DNA from 3 places in the Arthrobacter sp. LAPM80 genome. Region 3 is predicted to be linked to each of the others. Evidence: predicted binding sites of a transcription regulator. Region 3 holds the regulator's gene; each other region holds the start of a gene.
The links. The regulator HrcA, encoded in region 3, represses chaperone genes, less so after heat shock. The targets are predictions, from matches to a motif close to TTNGCACTCGNNNNNNNCGAGTGCNAA.

Region 1 (5,386 bases), on a different contig from region 3:
AAAACACCCGGCAGTCGCCCTCAGCGGAACGCGGGGATGCCCGTGAGTTTGTTGCCGATGATGAGGGTGTGGACCTCGTCGGTACCCTCGTAGGTGCGCACCGATTCAAGGTTGCTGGCGTGGCGCAGCGGTGAATAATCCACGGTGATGCCGTTGCCGCCAAGGATGGTGCGGGCCTCACGTGCGATCTTGATGGCCTCGCGGCAGTTGTTCAGCTTCCCGACGGATATCTGCTCAGGGGCCAGCCTGCCTGCGTCCTTCATACGGCCCAGGTGCAGGGCCAGCAGGAAGCCCTTGTTGATTTCAAGGGCCATGTTCACGAGCTTCTGCTGCGTCAGCTGGTACCCGGCCAGCGGCTTGTCGAACTGCAGCCGTTCCTTCGAGTACGCCAGGGCCGCCTCGAACGAGTCGCGGGCGGCGCCCATGGCACCCCACATGATCCCGTACCGCGCCTCGTTCAGGCACGAAAACGGCCCACTGAGCCCGACGGCGCCGGGCAGCACCGCATCCGCGGGCAGGCGGACATCGACGAGCTCGACGTCGCACTGGATCGAGGCCCGCATGGAGAGCTTTGCTTCGATCGGGGTGGCGGTGAACCCCGGGGTGGAGGTGGGGACGAGGAAGCCGCGCACGCCGTCGTCGGTTTGTGCCCAGATGATCGCGATCTGCGCCACGGAGGCAAGCCCGATCCAGCGCTTTGTCCCGTTGATCACCCAGTCGCCGCCGTCGCGACGGGCATAGCTCGTCATGGCCGCGGGATCGGATCCGGCGGTCGGTTCCGTCAGCCCGAAACAGCCGATGGCTTCACCGGCGGCCATCAGCGGCAGCCATTGGGCCTTCTGCGCCTGCGAACCATGTTTGTGGATGGCACCCATGGCCAGGGATCCCTGGACCGAAACGAAGGTGCGCAGGCCTGAGTCCCCCGCCTCCAGCTCCGCACCGGCCAGTCCGTATTCGACGGCGGAGCGGCCCGCACAGCCGTAGCCCTCAAGGTGCATTCCCAGCAGGCCAAGCCGGGCGAGTTCGGGAACGATCTCGAGTGGGAAAACACCCTTGTCGTACCACTGCCCAATGTGCGCCTTGATGTCGCTGTCCACGAAAGACCGCACGGAATCGCGCACTGCACGTTCCTCCGCGCTGAGCAGTGCGTCGAAGTCAATGAGGTCGCTCGGGTCTGACATGTCTGGGCCTCTCACGCGTCGGGCGGGTTTCTACTGGCCACCTTGCTGTCATTCTACGGTCACCCTCGGGTTTGTCCGGGACATGCAAAAGGCGCCCCCGCCGAAAAGCAGGGGCGCCTTTTTTGCACGATGTGCGGGGGGCTAGAAACCGCCCATGCCGCCCATGTCGTCTCCGCCGCCGCCAGCCGGAGCGGCCTTTTCAGGCTTGTCCGCGACAACGGCTTCGGTGGTCAGGAACAAACCGGCAATGGAAGCCGCGTTCTGCAGTGCTGAACGGGTTACCTTTACCGGGTCGTTGACGCCGGCAGCCAGCAGGTCTTCGTAGACGCCGGTTGCAGCGTTCAGGCCGTGGCCGTTGGGCAAGGAGCGAACCTTGTCAACAACAACGCCGGGCTCCATGCCTGCGTTGAAGGCAATCTGCTTCAACGGTGCATCGATGGCAACGCGGACGATGTTGGCTCCGGTTGCTTCGTCGCCTGTCAGGTTCAAGCTTTCGAAGGCCTTCACGCCGGCCTGGATCAGGGCAACGCCACCGCCGGGGACGATGCCTTCTTCGACAGCAGCCTTGGCGTTGCGCACAGCGTCTTCGATGCGGTGCTTGCGTTCCTTGAGCTCAACTTCGGTAGCGGCACCGGCCTTGATGACTGCCACGCCGCCGGCCAGCTTGGCCAAACGTTCCTGCAGCTTCTCGCGGTCGTAGTCGGAATCGGAGTTTTCGATTTCGGCACGGATCTGTGCAACGCGGCCAGCGATGGCCTCTGCGTCGCCGGCACCGTCAACGATGGTGGTCTCGTCCTTGGTGACAACAACCTTGCGGGCCTTGCCCAGCAGGTCAAGGGTGGTGTTTTCCAGCTTCAGGCCGACTTCCTCGGCGATGACCTGGCCACCGGTGAGGATGGCGATGTCTGCCAGCTGGGCCTTGCGGCGGTCGCCGAAGCCCGGAGCCTTGACGGCGACGGACTTGAACAGGCCGCGGATCTTGTTCACGATCAACGTGGCAAGTGCTTCGCCTTCGATGTCTTCGGCGATGATCAGCAACGGCTTGTTCGAAGCCATGACCTTTTCCAGGACTGCAACGAGATCCTTGACGCTGGAGATCTTGGAGTTGACGATCAGGATGTACGGGTCTTCAAGAACCGTTTCCTGGCGCTCGGTGTCGGTTACGAAGTAAGCGGAGATGTAACCCTTGTCGAAGCGCATGCCTTCGGTGAGCTCAAGCTCCAGGCCGAAGGTGTTGGACTCCTCGACGGTGATGACGCCTTCCTTGCCAACCTTGTCCAGTGCCTCTGCAATGAGGGCACCGATCTCGGGATCACCGGCGGAGATGGACGCGGTCGCGGCGATCTCTTCCTTGGTCTCGATTTCCTTGGCTGAAGCCAGCAGCTGCTCGATGACGGCTGCAACAGCCTTCTCAATGCCGCGCTTGAGGGAGAGCGGATCGGCGCCGGCGGCTACGTTGCGCAGGCCTTCCTTGACGAGGGCCTGGGCCAGCACGGTTGCCGTGGTGGTGCCGTCGCCTGCGATGTCGTCAGTCTTCTTGGCGACTTCCTTGACCAGCTCGGCGCCGATCTTCTCGTAAGGATCGTCAAGTTCAATTTCCTTGGCGATGGAAACACCATCGTTAGTAATTGTGGGGGCGCCCCACTTCTTTTCGAGAACAACGTTGCGACCGCGCGGGCCCAAGGTGACCTTGACGGCGTCGGCGAGGATGTTCAACCCACGCTCAAGACCGCGGCGTGCCTCTTCATCAAATGCAATGAGCTTGGCCATGGAGGCTTCAGTCCTTTCGGGACAGTCATTTCGGATACAAAATCCCCACAGAGGTGCCCGCGACGGACGGATCGGCAGCCGCTGATCTCTTTACAACGGCCACGAACCCTCACCACATGAGGAAAATTCAATACCCCGACGGCGGCGAAACGGCCAATAACTGGCAGTCACCGCCTCAGAGTGCTAAGTCAATAATTAGCACTCGACACCCCAGAGTGCAAGCGGAGGGTCCGCTGTGAGCTTCGGGCGAACGCTCGGAGGTCCACCGTTGCCCGTGAGGGGAAGCCTGGCAAACGGACATATTTCCCACGGACCGCAGCGTACCCTACCGGCGGCGGGCACAAACGACTAGCGTTGGGTCTGTACATATTCCTAGTTGCGCATAAGCGCTGGAACCGCTGCCTTCCGGCAGCACCTTGTGACTCAGCATCAGTACCAGGAGACACCATGAGTGAAAATATTCAGCCCGAACAAACTCCGGCCAACGGCACTGACGTCCCCGCCGGTTACGATCAGCCCGCCCCGGGCTACCAGGCGCCGCCGCGCTATGAGCAGCCCGCCCCCTATGTCGCACCTGCCGCCCCAAGCTACGAAGTGCCCGCAGCGGCCCCCACCCCCGAATACCCCCAGTCGGGGGTGCCGCAGGGATACCCGCAGGAAAACATGCAGCAGGCCTACCCGCCGCCCGGAATGCAGCAGAGCTACCAGCAGGGATACCAGCAGCCCCCGTACGGAGTGGCTCAGGGCGTCGAGCAGAAGTCAAAGCTGGTTGCAGGCATCCTCGGCATCCTGCTTGGCGGCTTCGGCATCCACAACTTCTACCTGGGCAAGACCAAGATCGCCTTGATCCAGCTTCTGGTCTCCGTCATCAGCTTCGGCATACTGTACTTCTTCATGGCCGTGTGGGGCCTCATCGAGGGCATCATGATCCTGATCGGCCAGGAGAATTACCGCACCGACGGCAATGGCGTCCCGCTCAAGGACTAGCGCCAAGGCCGGGACCGAACGGAGCCCGCGCCTGACTTGACGATTCTACGAAAATGGCGGCCACCCCGCAGGGTTGGCCGCCATTTCCCTCGCTCGCTGCGTTTCTTGGACGTTGCCTGCTTAGGCTCCGGGGCCCAGCACCACGGCCAGTGGTATGCCCAGCTCTGCGGTATCGACCAGGGAACGAATGTTGAGCAATTTACCGAGCGCTTCGGCGTTGGCCTTCTGTTCGATGCCGTCGTAGAAGATGACGGATGCTGTCTGCGGCTGTCCTGCCCAGTTCGCCTGCCGGGATACCGACCATCCGCCGCCGGTGGCCTGTCCTGCGTATTGGGCAGCCAGACCCGATACGCCGGTTGCGTTGAAGATGGCCACGGGGGTTGCCTTGTTGACGACCGAGTCGGGTGTGGGGGTTGGCGTCGGAGAGGGGGCAGGTGCCGTGGTGGGGGCCGGCGTGGGGTTCGTTGTTGCCGACGGCGTCGCGGAAGGGGCAGCAGCGGCGGGGGCCGACGTCGACGCAGCCGGCGGGTTTGCGGGGCTGTTCAGGACCTTGGGCATGACGAAGAACGCCAGCAGCCCGATGCACAGGGCCGCCACACCGACAACCATCAGCGGCATCAGCGAGCGCCCCTGCAGTTCCATCGAAGACCTGTGGACGCCATGGCGTGCCGAATTTTCCTCAACGGCGTCGAATTCATCCCGCGGGTAATTACTCATTGTGCAGTGCTGTCCTTGTGGGTGCGTTGGGTGAAGGGCGCGTCAATTGCCCAGTCGGCGGGCAGAACGGGCCTGCTGGCGGGACGTACGTAGTCTACGCAACCGCTTGACCAGCATGGGGTCATGGGCCAGGGCCGCATCCGTGTCGATCAACGCGTTCAGCACCTGGTAGTAATGGGTCGCTGAGAGGTCGAACATGTCCCGGATAGCTTGTTCCTTGGCGCCGGAGTACTTCCACCACTGCCGTTCAAGGTCAAGCATTTGCGCATCACGTTCGCTGAGTCCACTGGCGGAGGGTGCGGCGTTGTCCTGCGGGTCGGGCCCGTGCTGGACTGCTTCGGCCACAACAGCCCTCCTTTCCGAATTCTCGCGCGACCGGGGCCACAATGCATGGCCTGCCCTATCCATAATAAGGGCGAACTACAGCGATGTCATTTGGGCCGCGGTGGACGGCCGGGCCATAAGCTCCCCCTGTGGAGCAATGTCGCCCCCGGCTCGCAGGGCCCACAATGGATTGCATGGACAGTGCACCCGGCCTCTTTGACCTCCCCGCCCCGGCACCGTGGGACAGCCGCCAGCTCAAGGCGCTCGCCACACTGCGCACGGCGCCCCTGAGTGGCTTGGCCCCCGATTGGGCCCAGGCCCTCTCCCCCCTTGATGCGACATTGCGCAGACTCGGTGCCATGTTGGCCGGCGAGTACGACGCCGGAACCCGGTTCCTGCCCCTGCCC
Region 2 (5,386 bases), on a different contig from region 3:
GTGGGGGAAAGGCATGAGGTTCACTGTGGTGCAGGCGGCGGTGACCTCGTCCATTTCCACGGCTGTCACGTTGATGTCAAGGCTGGCCATCGCAAGCGAGTCGGCGCCCAGACCGCAGCCCAGGTCGGCAACCGAGGTGATGCCCGCCGTCGTAAATCTTTGCGCGTGCAGGGCTGCGATGCTCAGGCGGGTGGCTTGTTCCAGCCCCGTCTGGGTGAACAGCATCTGGTGGGCGAACTCGCCAAATTTGGCCTCGGCCTTGGCCCGCAGCCTTGACTGCGTGAGCGCGGCGGCCACGAGCTCGGGGGAGTGCCCGGCCTTGCGCAGGGATTCGTTGAGCTTGAGGGAGTCTGCCTCGCTGTAGGGGTCAAGGGAGGACAAAAGTTCCCAGCCTTCAACAGTGAGCAGGGGGGAAATTGCGTCAGCGGCCATGCATTAACCCTAACCGCCAGCCGCGACACGCCGGACGCCCCCCTTGGCCAGCCGGGCGCCGTCGGGCATTCAGCTGTCCCGGCGAATCCACCTGAACGTGAAACGGCACAGGACCATGCCTACGACGAGCCACAGCCCCATGACCAGGGCCACCAGCCCCAGGTTCCAGGCTCCGCTGGGTTCGGCGGCCTCGAACGACGCCGGCAGAAACACGCTGCGCATCCCCTGGGCCATCCATTTCAGCGGGAAGATGCTGGCGATGTTTTGCAGCCAGCCGGGCAGCTGGGAAAAGTTCAGGTAGACGCCCGAGATGAACTGCAGCAGGAGCACGATCGGGATGACCACGGCCGTGGCGCTTTTCCCCGTCCGCGGCAGTGCCGAGAGCGCAATGCCCAAAACGCAGCTGGTGATGACGCCAAACAGGAACACCCAGGCGAACGTCAGCCACTTGGCGGGTTCGGTGGGCATTGCCACATCGAAGGCAAAGCGGGCCACGAGCAGCAACAAAATCACCTGCATGACCGAGCTGGCGAACACCATGCCGATCTTGCCCATGAAGTACGAGAATACAGGCAGGGGAGTGCCCGCCAGCCGTTTGAGCGTGCCGTCGCCCTTCTCCCCGGCAATGTCCACGCCCAGGTTCTGCACGCCGCTGAGCAGCATGCCCGCAGCGACCATGCCGGGGACGTAGTACGCCGCGAAGCTGATGCCGCCGGTGCCGTCGGGTGCCGCGCCGAGGTTCCCGCTGGTGCTGAAAGCCACGGCGAATACCGACAACATCAGGATGGGGAAAAGGAACGTGAAGAAGACGGAGTCGCCTTGGCGGAAGTACACCCGCAGTTCATATCCGATCCGGGATGCCCCCAGCGCCAGTGTCCTCATGCTGCATCCTCCTGGACTTCCGCGCCGGCCGCCGCATGGCTGCCCACAAGCTCAAGGTAAATGTCCTCAAGGCTTGGCCTGGTGATTTCCAGCGAATCAACCTCTCCGCCTGCCTCCGCATACAGCCGCGCGGCCAGTGCCGATGGCTCGGCCGTCCGCTGCTGATGTACGACGCCGTCCTGCCGCCACCGCACGAGCGGCACCTTTGCGCCGGGTCCGCCAATGTCGTCGATGGCGCCGATGTCCACGAGTTTTCCGCCAAGGATGACCCCCGCGCGGTCGGCCAGGGTTGCCGCCTCATCCAGGTAGTGGGTCGTCAGCAAGATGGTGGTGCCCTCGTCCTGGAGTTCGGTGACAAGCCCCCAAAACTGGCGCCTTGCCTCGGGGTCAAAGCCGGTGGTCGGCTCATCCAGAAACAGCAGCCGGGGCCGGCCAATGATGCCAAGGGCCACGTCCACCCGCCGGCGCTGGCCCCCGGAGAGTTTGCCGATTCGGGTCTTGGCCTTGCCGGAAAGTCCCACGGCTTCGATGACCTCAGCTACATTGCGCGGGTTGGGGTAGTAGCCGGCGAAGTGATTGAGCTGCTCAAGGACCGTGACATTGCCGCTCTCGCCCGTTGACTGCAGCACGATCCCGAGCTGCGCCTTCCAGTCCAACCCGCCGCGTTGGGGATCGACGCCAAGCACCTCCACGTCGCCGCCGGTCCTGTCCCGGTAGCCTTCAAGGATTTCAATAGTGGTGCTTTTCCCTGCGCCGTTGGGGCCTAGCAGGGCAAAGGTTTCGCCTTCATCGATGTCGAAGCTGATGCCGTCGACGGCGGTGAAGGCCCCGTACGCCTTCGTCAGGCCTCGCACGTGCACAGGACTTTTTGTCATTTGCCCATCCTGCCATCACGGTCGGGTCGGGGCAAAGGTGCGCCATGAGCGAAACCGGGCCCGCCGCCGTCGTACTTTTGGGGCTAAAGCTGGCACTCGCCTTGACCGAGTGCTAATCGATTCCCTAGAGTCGGAGTTAGCACTCTCACCCTGAGGCTGCTAACTTGCTGATCTTTTTGGCCATGGGAGCACTACCGGCACCGCGACGACGGTTGGCGCTCCGCACATCATGGCGAGGAAGACTGCCAGGCATCCAAGAAATTTACGCATGTGAAAGGGAGGTCCGAGTGTCGGTCTCTATTAAGCCTCTTGAGGATCGTATTGTTGTTCGCCAGCTCGAAGCAGAGCTGACCACCGCTTCCGGTCTGGTTATCCCGGATACTGCCAAGGAAAAGCCCCAGGAGGGCGAAGTTGTGGCAGTGGGACCCGGCCGCGTTGATGACAACGGCAACCGTGTCCCGATCGATGTTGCCGTTGGCGACGTCGTCATTTACTCCAAGTACGGTGGAACCGAAGTGAAGACCGGTGGCGAAGAGCTGCTCGTCCTCTCGGCCCGCGACGTACTGGCCATCGTCGTTAAGTAACGACTTTCGTCCCGTAACCACTTTGTAAAGCCCCGCGACCGGGACCGTTCACAGGTCACGGCCGTGGGGTCTTTGCGTGAAAGGAACACAACGCATGGCTAAGCAGCTTGCTTTTAATGACGACGCTCGGAAGGCCCTTGAGGCCGGTATCGATAAGCTCGCCGACACCGTCAAGGTGACCCTCGGCCCGCGCGGTCGCAACGTAGTGCTGGACAAGAAGTGGGGCGCCCCCACCATCACCAACGACGGCGTCACCATTGCTCGCGAGATCGAGCTTGAAGACCCGTACGAGAACCTCGGCGCACAGCTGGCCAAGGAAGTTGCCACGAAGACCAACGATGTTGCCGGCGACGGCACCACCACGGCCACCGTTTTGGCACAGGCACTGGTCAAGGAAGGCCTGCGCAACGTTGCTGCAGGTGCGGCTCCCGGCGAGCTCAAGCGCGGCATCCAGGTTTCAGTTGAAGCCATTGCCAAGCGTTTGCTGGAGAACGCCCGCCCGGTCGAGGGTGGACAGGTTGCAGAAGTTGCCGCCATCTCCGCTCAGAGCCAGGAAATCGGTGACCTGCTCGCCGAGGCATTCGAGAAGGTCGGCAAGGATGGTGTCATCACCATCGAAGAGTCCTCGACCACCTCAACCGAACTGGTCCTCACCGAGGGCATGCAGTTCGACAAGGGCTACCTGTCCCCGTACTTCGTCACCGATGCGGAACGCCAGGAAGCTGTCATGGAAGATGCACTGGTTCTGATCAACCAGGGCAAGATCTCCAACCTGCAGGAATTCCTGCCGCTGCTGGAAAAGGCACTTGCTGCCAACAAGCCGCTGTTCATCATTGCCGAAGACGTCGACGGCGAGGCACTGTCCACGCTGATCGTCAACCGTTTGCGCGGCACCTTGAACGTTGTTGCCGTCAAGGCTCCGGGCTTCGGGGACCGCCGCAAGGCCATGCTGCAGGACATCGCGATCCTGACCGGCGCACAGGTTGTTTCCGCAGAGATCGGCCTGTCCCTGGACCAGGTCGGTCTCGAGGTGCTGGGTACGGCCCGCCGCATCACTGTCACCAAGGACAACACCACCATTGTTGACGGTGCTGGCACCGCTGACGATGTTGCAGCCCGCGTTGCCCAGCTGCACGCCGAGCTCAAGCGCACCGACTCCGACTGGGACAAGGAAAAGCTGCAGGAACGCCTGGCCAAGCTGGCCGGCGGCATCGGCGTGATCAAGGTTGGCGCAGCCACCGAGGTCGAGCTGAAGGAAAAGAAGCACCGCATTGAGGACGCAGTGTCCGCAACGCGTGCAGCTTTGGAAGAAGGCATTGTTGCCGGTGGCGGTTCCGCACTGGTCCAGGCAGCCAAGGCACTCGACGACGACGCAACAGTGACCGCCCTGACCGGCGACTCTGCAACCGCCATCGAGCTGGTTCGCAAGGCTGTAGCTCAGCCGCTGCGCTGGATCGCCCAGAACGCAGGCCACGACGGCTACGTTGTTGTGCACAAGGTTGGCGAACTTGAAGACGGCTTCGGCTTCAACGCAGCAACCGGCGTGTACGAGAACCTGGTCTCCGCCGGCGTCATCGACCCGGTCAAGGTCACCCGCTCGGCCCTGCGCAACGCAGCCTCCATCGCGGCACTGGTGCTCACCACCGAGGTTCTCGTGTCGGACAAGCCTGCCGAGGACGCCGAAGCAGCCCACCAGCACTAATCCCCACGCCCTCAGATATGGGTCGCTAGCGACCCATATCTGGACCCGTCGCAGGCGTTGGCCCGACACGTTTCTTCCGAAGGTGTGGGCTTGCCAAAAGTGACACCGTTTGCGCTTTCGGACACCGGTATACCGGTGTCCGAAAGCGCAAACGGTGTCACTTTTGGCACTTAACGTGGTTTCTTGCCGGGGGTCAATGCGCGCAGGGCGTTTAAGATGGTGGCCAGGTCAATGACTTCTTGGGCAAGTGCCCCGGCCACGGCAGGGATCAGCCCCCACGCTGCCATAAACATCAGCCCCACACTGAGGATGATGCCAATCCAGATACTTTCGACGGCGATCCGCACCGTCCGCTGCCCGATCTGCACCGACTGGGCCACCTTGGCCAGATCATCGACCATGATGACAACATCTGCTGACTCGCTTGCTGCGGTGGAGCCCTTGGCACCCATGGCAATTCCGACGTCGGCCGAGGCAAGGACGGGGGCATCATTGATCCCGTCGCCCACCATCAACACCTGGCGGTGCTCCAACGCATTGACGAGCCGCACTTTGTCAGCAGGCAGCAACCCGGCATGGATCTCGGTGATGCCAGCCTCCGCAGCAATAAACTTCGCCGTTGCCTCGGCGTCCCCCGTGAGCATGACCCTATCGGCTACCCCTAGTGCCTGCAGTGCTGCTAAAGTGGCTGGCGCTTCTGGACGCAGCGGATCCCGCATAATCAGGGTCCCGGCAAAGCGCCCGTCAATGCCTACATAGACGGCCAACTGCCCGCCTGCCAGTGACACCTCCTGAACGCCGCTGGCTTGGCTAGCAACAAAGGCGCGTTTGCCCACCAAAATATGGCGTCCGCCAAAATTGGCGCTGACCCCATTGGTTGCGTGCTCGATGGCAGAATCGGTGATGTGGAG
Region 3 (5,386 bases):
GTGTGGTCATTGGCCCACATGGACGGCGACAAGGTCGACGGGCAGTACCTCAGCGGCACAGCATCCATTCCCCAGGGCCCCAACGAACTGGGCGAGTACGGCTTCAACCTTGTCCCACCGCCGGGAAAGTACCAGTTGTCCGTCTACATCGAGGACCCCATGGCGCCCGGAAAGAAAATCGGCATTGACACGAAGACCGTGACAATCGCCGGGCCGGCCGTCAAGTAGCCTCCACAGACGTGGGGCGGGCTGCTACCAGCGGCCGAGTTCCTGGCTCAGAAGCACGACGGCGGCGGGTCCGGCAGTTGACGAGCGCAGCACGTGCCTGCCCAACAGTGCAGTGCGGGCACCCGCAGCAATGAAGGCGTCAACCTCGGCCGGACTCATGCCGCCCTCGGGTCCAACAATCATCAACACGCCCTGCGGGCCTTTTGCAGCGGGCAGCTCCCCCGCACCTGACGTCTGACCGGAGAGCCATTCACGGGCAACGGCTGACACCGAATCCACGGCATCCTCGTGCAGGATCAGTGCCAGGCCTGCAGACGCGATGAGTTCACACACGGCGGAGGTCCCCACGAGCTGGCCGACCTGCGGAACGGTGGAGCGCCGCGCCTGCTTGGCCGCGGCCGCCACCACCTGGCGCCACTTTTCGGGTCCCTTGACGGCCTTGTCCATCTTCCAGCGCACAATGGACCGCTCGGCCTGCCACGGCACCACCGCGTCAATGCCCAGTTCGGTGGCCATCTCAATGGCCAGCTCATCCCTGTCGCCCTTGGCCAGTGCCTGGACGAGGGTGAACCCGATGGCCGGGGCACCCTCGTGCAGTACGGCCTCCACCCGCACAGTCAATGAGCCCTTTTCGGCGTCCGCGACCGTGCAGACCAAACGCAGCCCTGCGCCGTCGCACAGGTCAACGGGCTCACCGGCGGACAGCCGCTTGACGGTTGTCGCGTGGCGGCCTTCGGCACCGTCAAGGGTGAAAGACGCGCCCGGGCCAAGCCCGGCCAGCTGCTCGGCGACGGCGTAGAAGACTGGGTTGCTCATGGCGTTAGAGGTTGCCGAGCTTGTCGCGCAGCCTGGCGAACATGCCGCCACTGGTGACGAGCTTGCCCTCCGTATACGTCTCACCGCGCAGGGCCGCGAGCTGCTTCAGGAGTTCCTCCTGGGCGGCGTCGGGCTTGGTGGGCGTCTCGACGTGGACGTGGACCTTCAGGTCCCCGCGGCCGAATCCGCGCAGGTGGGTGACGCCCAGGCCGCGCAGGTTGATGGTCTCCCCCGCCTGGGTGCCGGGCTTGATGCTGATGGGCTGCTCGCCGTCGAAGGTTTCAAAGGTCAGCTCGGTGCCCAGTGCTGCGGCCGTCATGGGGACCGTGAGGGTCGCGTGCAGGTCGTCGCCCTCGCGCATGAAGGCGGGGTCGTTATTGACCTTCATCTCAACATACAGGTCACCTGCCGGACCGCCGGCGGGGCCGGCCTCGCCCTGGCCGCTGAGCTGGATCCGGGTGCCTGTGCCGACGCCGGCGGGGACCTTGATGGTGAAGGAGCGGCGGTTGCGGACGCGACCCTCGCCCATGCACTCGTTGCAGGGATCGATGATCATGGTGCCGAAGCCCTGGCATGAGTTGCAGGTGGCCAGGGTCATCACGTTGCCGAGGATGGAGCGCATGGGGCGCTGGATCTGGCCTGCGCCATGGCAAACATCACAGGTGGTGGGCGAGGTGCCCGGGCGGCAGCAGCTGCCGTCGCAGGTGGGGCACGTGACGGCCGTGTCAATTTCGAGCTTCTTGTTCACGCCGAACACTGCCTCGCGCAGTTCAACCCGAACGGTGATGAGTGCGTCCTGGCCGCGGCGGGTGCGCGCCGCGGGACCGCGTCCGCCGCCTCCCCCACCGCCGAAGAACGTCTCGAAGATGTCCTGGAAGCCGAAGCCGTCGCCGCTGAAGTTGCCGCCTGAGCCGTTGTCGTTGCCGTTTTCATTGCCGGTGGTGTCGTAGACGCGGCGCTTTTGCGGGTCGGAGAGGACCTCATAGGCGTGGGTGACGGCCTTGAAACGGTCCTGGGAGTCAGGCTCGCTGTTGACGTCCGGGTGGAGTTTGCGCGCCAGCTTGCGGTAGGCCTTCTTGATTTCCTCGGCGGTCGCGTCGCGGGAGACGCCCAATGCGTCGTAGTGATTGCTCAATGTGTTGCTCTCTTTACGTTGAAACGGTGGCCGCTTAGCCGGCCAAAATTCTGGACAGGTACTGCGCCACTGCGCGCACACTGGACATGGTGTTGGGGTAGTCCATCCGCGTGGGGCCCACCACACCCAACTTTGCACTTTCGTCGGGTCCGTAGCTGGCGGCCACAACCGACGCCTCGGACAGGGAGTCATGGGGATTTTCCCGGCCGATGACAACGGCCATGCCCAGGGAGTCCTGCGCCATGGCCCCAAGGAGGCGCAGCAGCACCACCTGTTCCTCCAGGGCGTCAAGGACGGGTCCGATGCTGAGGGGAAAATCAACGGTTGACCGGGCAAGGTTGGCCGTTCCGGCCATGACGATGCGGTCCTCCCTGGCGTTGCTTGCCAGCAGCATCAGCCCCTGGGCCAGACGGGCTGCCGGGCCCTGTTCGGCCGGCGGCACGGTGGCCGGAATCCCTGCCAGGGCGTCGGGCAGCCTTGCGACAGCCAGTCCGTTCAGGTTGGCAAGGAAAACCTTGCGCAATCCGGCCAGCACGGCGTCGTCAAGGACGACACCGACATCGATGACACTTTGTTCGACCTTGCCCGAGGCCAGGATCAGCACGATCAGGACCTGCCGGGCCGACAGCGAAACGAATTCAATGTGCCGTACAGTGGCCCCGGATGAACGTGGGTACTGCACGACGGCGACCTGGTTTGTCAGGTGCGCCAGCGCCCTGACGGTGCGTTCCAGGACATCGTCGAGGTCAGTGGATCCGTCAAGCAGGGTCGAGATGGCCCGGCGTTCAGCCGCCGAAAGCGGTTTCACCAAGGCAAGCTGGTCGACAAAAAGCCTGTAGCCCGCATCGGTGGGGATGCGGCCGGAGCTTGTGTGGGGGGCCGTGATCAGGCCTTCCTCCTCCAGTGCCGCCATGTCATTGCGGATCGTGGCGCTGGACACGCCGAGTTGGTGCCGTTCGACCAGGGCCTTGGAGCCGACGGGCTCGCGTGTGTGTACATAGTCTTCGACGATGGCCCGAAGGACTTCCAGCTTCCGTGGTTCACTCATGCCCGGCACCTCCTCTCAATGGCACGCAATTTTCTTAGCACTCTACCCAATCAAGTGCTAAGTCTAATACCTTTTGTCGCTCCGCCACTTGGCTCTCCCCGCGCCAAATGCACCCCTGCGCGCCTATCCACCGGTTAGCATGGGTTTTCATCACGCAACGTTCGCCCAGAGCGTTACCCCGAGTGCCAGGAGCCAGGTTTTCACGTGCAGTACAACCAATGGGGACCCCAAGATCTCTCAGCGCCCGCCGCCCGCATCCTGCGCAAGGTCCAGGCCCGTGCCGGACTGGTTGTCGAAGAGGTTCAGACAGGCTGGGTTGGCGCCGTCAAGCGCCTTGAAAAGTCAGGTGGCATGCACATTGTGGAGCTTGCCGACCGCCGGGAGAAAGTGCGCGCCTTCCCGCTTGGATTTGGCTTCCTGCTTGAAGGGGAACCCATCGAACTCATTGCCCCGGTGGTGGTCCCCGTCAAAGAGAAACTCCGCACGGCCTCAGGATCGGTGAAAGTTGCCGATGTGCGGGCCAAGGTTGCCAAGGCCAGCCGCATCTGGGTTGAGGGAAAGCACGACGCCGAACTCGTCGAGAAGGTCTGGGGAGACGACCTCCGAGTGGAGGGCATTGTCGTGGAACCCCTGCGCGGCATTGATGACCTGGCGGCAGCCGTCGCCGATTTCTCCCCCGGCCCCAACCGCCGTCTGGGCATCCTCGTGGACCACCTCGTGCCGGGATCGAAGGAAACGCGCATTGTGGCCAATCTCATGAAGACCCCGGGGATGCGCAACAATGTGCTGGTGGTGGGACACCCCTACGTGGACGTGTGGCAGGCCATCAAACCGTCAACGCTCGGCATCCCCGCGTGGCCTGTTGTCCCTAGATCAATGGAGTGGAAGCTGGGAATCCTCAAGGCCTTCGGCTGGCCGCACACCACCTCCGAGGACATCGGACTCGGCTGGCAGCGGCTGCTGTCTCGGGTCAATTCATACTCGGATTTGGAACCTTCGCTGCTTGGACGCGTCGAAGAGGTCATTGATTTCCTCACGGCACCCGTATCCTAGGAGTGAGGAACGGATTCAGTCCTGCCCGATTTTTTCGCTTGTTGAAAGGCCAGCCACTGTGAGTCATCCGGTCAACCAGTCCAATGGTGCACCCCAACCGCCCCTCACACCCTCTGAAGACAGGCAGTGGGCGTTCATTGCCCATTGCGGCGGTATCCTTGGCTGCATTCCCTCGCTCTTGATTTACAAGTTGCTGGGCCCCCGCGGCCGATTCACCGCTCAGGAGTCCTTAGAGGCACTGAACTTCACGCTACCGCCGACCGTTCTTGCCGTGCTCCTCAATGTCGTGGCTCTCGTGTTCTCGTTCATCAGCCCGGCCACCGGCACGGTGTTCTCCATGCTGGCACTGCTTGTCTGGGTATTCCTGACGGTCTTCTCCGTCATTGCCGCCGTCCGGGTGAACCGCGGCCATCCGATTCGCTACGCCCTGAACCTGCGGCTGATCAAGTAGCTCTGCCGGTCAGTCCAGCAGTGCACGGGTGACGGCGTCGCCCAGCAGGCGGCCCTTGAGGGTCAACACGATCGTGCCGGCGAAGGCCTTCACGGGATCGACAAGCTCCTGGGCAATGAGGCCCGCGATGGCCTTGCGGCCCCCGGCGCTCACCGTCGTGACGGGCATGCCCTCGGCCAGGCGCGAGGTGAGCATGATGCGTTCCATCGTGCGGGTGTCCTCGTCGAGGGTTTCCCGTCCCGCAGCCGGCGACTCGCCCTTGTCAAGGCGGTTCGCATAGGCAGTCGGGTGCTTGACGTTCCACCAGCGCACGCCGCCCACGTGGGAGTGCGCGCCGGGGCCGATGCCCCACCAGTCGTCCCCGCGCCAGTAGGCAAGGTTGTGCTGGCAGGCGTCCTGCGGTGTCCGCGACCAGTTGCTGACCTCGTACCAGGACAGGCCTGCCTCCTGAAAGAGGGCGTCAGCGAGTTCATATTTCACGGCGTGGTCGTCGTCGTCAATGTTGGGCACCTGGCCGCGGCGGATCTGCGCGGCCAGCTTGGTGCCCTCCTCGACAATGAGCGAGTAGGCGGAAATATGGTCAGGTTCATAGCTCAGGGCCGTGCGCACGGAGGTTTCCCAATCGGCGATCGACTCCCCTGGCGTGCCGTAGATC

Region 1: the regulator HrcA is predicted to act here: its motif matches at 3,112-3,138, upstream of groL (chaperonin GroEL).
Region 2: the regulator HrcA is predicted to act here: its motif matches at 2,279-2,305, upstream of groES (co-chaperone GroES).

Annotation. Positions count from the first base shown of each region.
Region 1 covers NZ_JBCHVD010000002.1:16,408-21,793, reverse strand. The annotation lists gene AAGW05_RS02445 (acyl-CoA dehydrogenase family protein) at 21-1,181, opposite strand; gene groL (chaperonin GroEL) at 1,323-2,951, opposite strand; gene AAGW05_RS02435 (TM2 domain-containing protein) at 3,399-3,938, shown strand; gene AAGW05_RS02430 (LytR C-terminal domain-containing protein) at 4,059-4,655, opposite strand; gene AAGW05_RS02425 (DUF3263 domain-containing protein) at 4,698-5,000, opposite strand; gene AAGW05_RS02420 (uracil-DNA glycosylase) at 5,174-5,386, shown strand, end outside.
Region 2 covers NZ_JBCHVD010000018.1:35,819-41,204, forward strand. The annotation lists gene AAGW05_RS15375 (THUMP-like domain-containing protein) at 1-432, opposite strand, end outside; gene AAGW05_RS15380 (ABC transporter permease) at 502-1,314, opposite strand; gene AAGW05_RS15385 (ATP-binding cassette domain-containing protein) at 1,311-2,189, opposite strand; gene groES (co-chaperone GroES) at 2,477-2,773, shown strand; gene groL (chaperonin GroEL) at 2,868-4,475, shown strand; gene AAGW05_RS15400 (heavy metal translocating P-type ATPase) at 4,646-5,386, opposite strand, start outside.
Region 3 covers NZ_JBCHVD010000008.1:17,626-23,011, forward strand. The annotation lists gene AAGW05_RS09840 (GerMN domain-containing protein) at 1-228, shown strand, start outside; gene AAGW05_RS09845 (16S rRNA (uracil(1498)-N(3))-methyltransferase) at 253-1,044, opposite strand; gene dnaJ (molecular chaperone DnaJ) at 1,049-2,179, opposite strand; gene hrcA (heat-inducible transcriptional repressor HrcA) at 2,214-3,227, opposite strand; gene AAGW05_RS09860 (DUF3097 domain-containing protein) at 3,432-4,280, shown strand; gene AAGW05_RS09865 (DUF4870 domain-containing protein) at 4,339-4,731, shown strand; gene hemW (radical SAM family heme chaperone HemW) at 4,741-5,386, opposite strand, start outside.